One region of the Stenotrophomonas sp. TWI819 genome, then DNA from elsewhere that is predicted to be linked to it. Evidence: predicted binding sites of a transcription regulator. Region 1 holds the regulator's gene; the other holds the start of a gene.

Evidence for each region. Region 1 encodes HrcA, which represses chaperone genes, less so after heat shock. Its sites were predicted from a motif close to TTNGCACTCNNNNNNNNNGAGTGCNAA; they were not measured.
Region 2: a site for HrcA is predicted at 1,878-1,904, ahead of ABE463_RS07730 (co-chaperone GroES). Genes of this name have one in related genera too.

The regions. Positions count from the first base shown of each region.
Region 1 covers NZ_JBDJKY010000003.1:74,144-77,850, reverse strand. The annotation lists gene recN (DNA repair protein RecN) at 1-1,188, opposite strand, end outside; gene hrcA (heat-inducible transcriptional repressor HrcA) at 1,314-2,381, shown strand; gene grpE (nucleotide exchange factor GrpE) at 2,464-2,979, shown strand; gene dnaK (molecular chaperone DnaK) at 3,155-3,707, shown strand, end outside.
Region 2 covers NZ_JBDJKY010000004.1:250,093-253,799, reverse strand. The annotation lists gene groL (chaperonin GroEL) at 1-1,451, opposite strand, end outside; gene ABE463_RS07730 (co-chaperone GroES) at 1,543-1,830, opposite strand; gene ABE463_RS07725 (endonuclease) at 2,124-3,707, shown strand, end outside.

The DNA.
Region 1 (3,707 bases):
GATATCGATCAGGAACTGACCGCCGCCCATGCCCAGCTCGCCGATCAGGGTGGTGGTGGTATCCGACAGGGCCTTGGCGGCCTTCCGGCGGCTGGCGCTGAGCACCTCGGCCACGGTCTTCCACTGGCCGGCGGCACGGTCGATCTCGCCGGCCAGGGCCTGCAGGCGCTCGTCGGCACCGCGCAGCTGCTCGACTTCGGCCTCCATGGCGTCGCGGTGCTCGCCCAGCGCTTCCATCGGCACGCGGTGCTTGCGCGCGAGGTCGTGCAGGCGGCCAAGACGGCGCTCGATATCCTCGAACTGCTCCGGGTCGGCATCGAGGTCGTCATGGACGCGGTCGAGCAACGACAGCGCTTCGTCCAGCTGGATGGCGGCGCTGTCGAGCAGGGCATCGACCTCGCCGAGCCGGCTGTCGTGTTCGGCCACGCGGGCCAGGTCATGGCGGGTCTGCTGCAGCAGCTGCAGCACCGAGACCTCGTCATCGCCGTTGAGGCGGCTGACCGCCACGTCGCAGGCGCCGATCAGCGCGCTGGCATGGGCCTGGCGGCGGTGGCTGCTGCCCAGGGTGGCGATCGAGGCCGGGTCCAAGTCTTCGCGCTTGAGCTCGCTGAGCTGGTGTTCCAGATAGCCGATCCGGTCGCTCACGTCGCCCTGGCGCGACAGCGCCTCGGCTTCATCGACCAGCGTCTGCCAGCGTGCCGCGGTCTGGCGGACCTGGGCGCGCTCGGCGTCGTTGCGGGCGAAGGCATCCAGCAGCGAGAGCTGCGAGGGGCGCGAGAGCAGGGCCTGCTGTTCGTGCTGCCCGTGGATCTCGACCAGCATGCTGGCCAACTCGGTCAGCTGGGTCAGCGTCACCGGGCGGCCGTTGATGAAGGCGCGCGAGCCACCGTCGGCGCGGATCACCCGTCGCAACTGACACTGTTCTTCGTCGTCCAGCTCGTTGTCGCGCAGCCACTGGCGGGCAGGGGCGTCGGCCAGCGGCGCGAATTCGGCCGAGAGCTCGGCGCGCGCGGCACCGTGGCGGACCACGCCGCTGTCGGCGCGCAGCCCGGACAAAAAGCCCAGCGCGTCCACCATCAGCGACTTGCCCGCGCCGGTTTCACCTGAGACCACGGTCATGCCGGCGCCGAATTCCAGCTCGGTGGCGCGGACGACCGCGAAATCCTTGATCGATAGATGTCTAAGCATGGTCTACGTTGTACACGAGGGGCGTCTCCAAGCCGCGCACGCTAGCATGGGCGGGGGGCGTCTCCAATGACTTGCCAACGCCCCGTGCAGCCATTATCTAAGTGGGCGTCTCACAGGCTGATTCCATGCATCCTTCCACGTCCCATCTCGCCCCGCGTGCCCGCCATCTGCTGCGGACGCTGATCGCGCGCCACATCCAGGATGGCGAACCGGTCGGCTCGCAGACGCTTGCCCGGCATGCTGGCCTGGACGTCAGCCCGGCCACGATCCGCAACATCCTGGGCGACCTGGAGGACCTGGGGCTGCTCAGCTCGCCGCACACCTCGGCCGGCCGGGTGCCGACCGCGCACGGCTACCGGGTGTTCGTGGACAGCCTGGTCAAGATGCAGCCGCCGGGCGAGGGCGAGCTCAGCCGCCTGCGCACCGAGCTGGCCACCGGCACCGGCACCCAGGCCCTGCTCGGCAGTGCCTCGGAGCTGCTTTCGGCGATGAGCCATTTCGTCGGGGTGGTCAGCGCCCCGCGCCGGGAGCAGTTCGCGTTCCGGCATATCGATTTCGTGGCACTGGACGCGCGCCGGGTGCTGGCGATCCTGGTGTTCGCCGACAACGAGGTGCAGAACCGGGTGATCGAGCCTCGCCGCGGGTTCAATCCCGGGGAGCTGGAGCAGGTCGCCAACTACCTCAATGCGAACTGCGCCGGTCGGCCGCTGGCCGAGATCCGGGCCCGGCTGCTGCTGGAGCTGCGCGATGCGCAGTCGGAAATGGAGCAGTTGCTGGCGCACAGCATCGAACTGGCCGAGCAGGCGATGGTGCCGCCGGCCGATGACATGGTGCTGGCCGGGCAGACCCGGCTGATGGGCGTGCAGGACCTGTCCGATCTGGAGCGCCTGCGCGAGCTGTTCGATGTGTTCGCCAGCAAGCGCGAGATCCTGCAGCTGCTCGAGCGCACCATCCAGGCCCCGGGGGTGCGCATCTTCATCGGCGAGGAGACAGGGGTGATGCCGCTGGAAAGCGTCTCGCTGGTCACCGCCCCGTACTCGGCCGACGGCCAGGTGCTGGGCGTGCTGGGGGTCATCGGCCCCAAGCGGATGGCCTACGACCGCATGATCCCGCTGGTGGAAGCCACCGCCCAGGTGCTGGGGGCCGCGCTGGGCTCGCCCGCTGGCGGCGGATTGTCCCGCGATCGCGCATAAAGCGGCCCTGGACTCTTGAATCCCGTAGCCGCGCCCACATAGGGGTGGGTGGAGGCGGAGAGTCACCGCCAAGGATCCGGAAATGAACCAAGATCAGCCCGATATCGCATCCCAGAATCCCGCCGGCGAGCCGGCCGCTGAGCCGTCCCTGCAGCAGCAGCTGGACAGCCTGCACAACGAGCTGGCCCTGCTGCGTTCGGAGTCGCTGCGCGAACGCGCCGACCTGGACAACCAGCGCAAGCGCGTTGCCCGCGACGTGGAACAGGCGCGCCGCTTCGCCAATGAGAAGCTGCTCGGCGAGCTGCTGCCGGTGTTCGACAGCCTCGATGCCGGCCTCAATGCCGCCGGCAGCGAGCCGAGCCCGCTGCGCGAAGGTCTCGAACTGACCTACAAGCAGCTGCTCAAGGTCGCCGCCGACAATGGCCTGACCCTGCTCGACCCGACCGGCCAGACCTTCAACCCGGACCACCACCAGGCCATCAGCCAGGTCGACGCGCCCGGCGCGGCGCCCGGCAGCGTGGTCCAGGTGTTCCAGAAGGGCTACCTGCTCAACGACCGCCTGCTGCGGCCGGCGCTGGTCGTGGTCGCCCGCGACTGAGCCACAGGTCGGTCCGCCGGGCCAGGCCCGGCGGCTCGGCCGGACGCTGAACGCGTTGGGTCGCCATCGAACACTGTGTTTGATGGACGGCTTGAAAGTGTCCGCAGCGTCCCACACATCCCATTCATAACCCGGCAGCTGCCGGATGTACCCAGAACTTTCAGGAGTCTCCCTCATGGGCAAGATCATTGGTATCGACCTCGGCACCACCAACTCGTGTGTGGCGATCATGGACGGCGGCAAGGCCCGCGTCATCGAAAACGCGGAAGGCGATCGCACCACGCCGTCCATCGTCGCCTACACCAAGGACGGCGAAGTCCTGGTCGGCGCCTCGGCCAAGCGCCAGGCCGTGACCAACCCGAAGAACACCTTCTACGCTGTCAAGCGCCTGATCGGCCGCAAGTTCACCGACGCTGAAGTCCAGAAGGACATCGCGCACGTGCCCTACGGCATCCTGGCCCATGACAACGGCGACGCCTGGGTCCAGACCAGCGACGGCAAGAAGATGGCCCCGCAGGAAATCTCCGCCCGCGTGCTGGAGAAGATGAAGAAGACCGCCGAAGCGTTCCTGGGTGAGACCGTCACCGAGGCCGTGATCACCGTGCCGGCTTACTTCAATGACAGCCAGCGCCAGGCCACCAAGGACGCCGGCCGCATCGCCGGTCTGGAAGTCAAGCGCATCATCAACGAGCCGACCGCTGCTGCCCTGGCCTATGGCCTGGACAAGG
Region 2 (3,707 bases), on a different contig from region 1:
TCGCCGGTGGCGGCGTTGTAGCCGAAGCTGCCGGTGCCTTCCTTGACCTTGTTGACGATCACGGACGGCTCTTCGCCAGCATTGGCCACGATTTCGCGCAGCGGGGCTTCCATCGCGCGCAGGGCGATCTGGATGCCGTGGTTCTGGTCTTCGTTGGCACCCTTCAGGCCGCTCAGCGCGGTGACCGCACGAACGAGCGCAACGCCGCCGCCCGGGACCACGCCTTCTTCAACGGCTGCACGGGTCGCGTGCAGGGCGTCGTCGACGCGATCCTTCTTTTCCTTCATTTCGATTTCGGTCGAGGCACCGACCTTGATCACGGCAACACCGCCGGCCAGCTTGGCCACGCGTTCCTGCAGCTTCTCGCGGTCGTAATCCGAGGAGGTGTCTTCGATCTGGGTCTTGATCTGGGTGACACGCGCTTCGATGTTGGCCTTCTCGCCGGCGCCATCGATGATCGTGGTGTTTTCCTTGGAGACCTGCACCTTCTTGGCGCGGCCCAGGTCCTTGATCGTCGCCTTTTCCAGCGACAGACCGATTTCCTCGGAGATCACGGTGCCGCCGGTCAGCACGGCCATGTCTTCCAGCATCGCCTTGCGACGATCGCCGAAGCCCGGTGCCTTGACGGCCACAACCTTGACGATGCCACGGATGGTGTTGACCACCAGGGTGGCCAGCGCTTCGCCTTCGATGTCTTCGGCGATGATCAGCAGCGGCTTGCCGGCCTTGGCGACGCCTTCCAGCACGGGCAGCAGATCGCGCACGTTGGAGATCTTCTTGTCGTGCAGCAGCACGTACGGATCATCCAGGTCAGCGGTCTGCGACTGCTGGTTGTTGATGAAGTACGGGGACAGGTAGCCACGGTCGAACTGCATGCCTTCCACGACGTCCAGCTCGTTGTCCAGGCCCGAGCCTTCTTCAACGGTGATGACGCCTTCCTTGGTCACGCGGCGCATCGCTTCGGCGATGATGTTGCCGATCGACTCGTCCGAGTTGGCCGAGATCGTGCCGACCTGGGCAATCGCCTTGTCGTCAGCGGTCGGCTTGGAGATGTTCTTCAGCTCGGCGACGGCGGCGATCACGGCCTTGTCGATACCGCGCTTGAGGTCCATCGGGTTCATGCCGGCAGCGACGGCCTTGGCGCCTTCGCGGATCAGGGCCTGGGCCAGCACGGTGGCGGTGGTGGTGCCGTCGCCGGCGTCATCGTTGGTGCGCGACGCGACTTCCTTCACCATCTGCGCGCCCATGTTCTCGAACTTGTCAGCCAGTTCGATTTCCTTGGCGACAGACACGCCGTCCTTGGTGATGGTCGGCGCGCCGAAGCTCTTTTCGAGCACGACGTTGCGGCCCTTCGGGCCCAGGGTAGCCTTGACGGCATTGGCGAGAACGTTGACGCCGCGAACCATGCGGGCGCGGGCGTCTTCACCGAAACGAATATCTTTGGCAGCCATTGCGATTACCTTTTTATGTAGAGCCGGGCGATGCCCGGCTGCTTGAACGGGAGGAAGTGCGGAAGCGCCGGCACGGGGCCGGCCGCATCACTCAGCCGACGATGGCGAGGATGTCGTCTTCGCGCAGGACCTTGAACTCGACGCCTTCGGACTTGTAGCTGCTGCCGGCGTACTGGCCGTAGATGACCTTGTCACCGACCTTCAGCGACGGCGCGCGCACGCTGCCGTTGTCCAGGGGCTTGCCCGGGCCGACGGCCACGACTTCACCCTTGGTCGACTTTTCCTTGGCGGAATCCGGAATCACGATGCCGCCGGACGAGATTTCGTCGGCTTCGATCGGCTTGACTACGACGCGGTCATGAAGCGGCTTGATGCTCATGTGAGACCCTTTTAAGTTGTTGATTGGTCTAGGAAAGTCTGGCGATGTTAGCACTCGCACAGGGCGACTGCCAGCCACGCTCACGAAAAAACCCGACGGTGCGGGACAGAGCAGAGATGGTGCTGGCCCCTCCCCTTTCAAGGGCAGTGGGCCGGATTTTTTCGCGGACCCCGGCCTGGATGTGAATGTTTGACGCAGTTCTCAACGCGAAAGGTCGAATCCGACAGACCTACGGATGTGTCATCTGGAGTGAGTAGATTCGATCGGCATTGACCAATCACAAGGAGCCGTAGATGAGGTTGCTGACGCCGCTGTCCCTGGCCTGCCTGCTGGTGCTGGCCACCAGCCCGGCCCGGGCCGATGTATTCATCAATGAACTGCATTACGACGACAGCACCCCGGCCGGGGACGTCGGCGAGGCGATCGAAGTGGTCGCCACCGCCGGTGAGGACCTGTCCGGCTACCGGCTCTATCTCTACAACGGCAGCAACCCTTCGGCTGCCGCGGTCTACGCCAACAACGCGGTCCCGGCCGGCACCGCCAGTTGCGGCGGCGCCCGGCTGGCCACGGTCAGCTACCCGACCAACGGGATCCAGAACGGTCCCAACGACGGCATCGCGCTGGTCGATCCCACCGGCAAGGTGGTCCAGTTCCTCAGCTATGAGGGCACCATCACGGCCGCCGGCGGCCCCGCCGCGGGCCTGACCAGCCAGAACATCCCGGTCAGCGAGACCAACAGCACCGCCCCGGGCACCTCCCTGCAGCTGACCGGCAGTGGCAGCCAGTACGCCCATTTCACCTGGGCCGAATCGGCCACGCAGACCTTCGGCGCCTGCAACCACGGCCAGACCTTCAGTGGTGGCGGAGGCCCAACCGGCCCGAATACGGCGCCCTCGGTCACCGCCACCACGCCCGAGCAGGGCGCCAGCACCTTCCCGGCCGCTGCCGACCTGAGCGTCACCTTCAGTGAGCCGGTCACCCTGTCCAGCGGCGCCTTCGCGCTGAGCTGCGGCCAGTCCGGCACGGTCGCGCTGAGCCACCCGACCACCGGCACCCGCTTCACCCTGGCCACCAACACCGCGCTGGTGGCGGGGGAAGCCTGCCGCTTCGACATCCGCGCTACCCGCGTGAAGGATGCCCAGGGCGCCCGCCCGGCCGCCGATACACGCATCGCCTTCACCGTGGCCACCGCCACCACGCCCGATCCGGGCAACCCCGGCACGCCCGGGGAGTACTACGCCCGGGTCAACACCTCCACCCCCAGCCAGTTGCGCTGCTCGCTGCACGAGACCATCAAGGGTCACACCGCCTATCCATACAGCGGCTCGGGCACCAGCACCTGGACCATCCTGGAAATCGCCGACGAAGATCCCAACAACAGCGGCAAGATCCTCGATGCCTACCGCAACCGCAGCTACACCAAGGTCAGCGGGCGCGCAGGCACCGGCAGCGGGCTGACCTACAACCGCGAACACACCTGGCCCAACTCGCTGGGCTTTGCCAGCACCACCGGCGACAAGGGCCTGCCCTACGCGCCCTATACCGACACCCACATGCTGTATCTGACCGATGCACAGTGGAATGCGGACCGCGGCAACAAGCCCTTTGCCAAATGCGACAGCAACTGCGGTGAACGCGCGACCGAGGCCAACAACGGATTCGGCGGCGGCAGTGGTGGCTACCCGGGCACCTCCAACTGGGTGCGCACGCCGGATGGCAATGGCGGCTCGTTCGAAGTGTGGGGCCACCGCAAGGGCGATATGGCGCGTGCGGTGATGTACATGGCGATCCGTTATGAAGGCGGTAAAGATGCCAAAACCGGGCAGTCCGAGCCGGACCTGGAGCTGACCGACGACCGCAGCAAGATCGTCAAGACA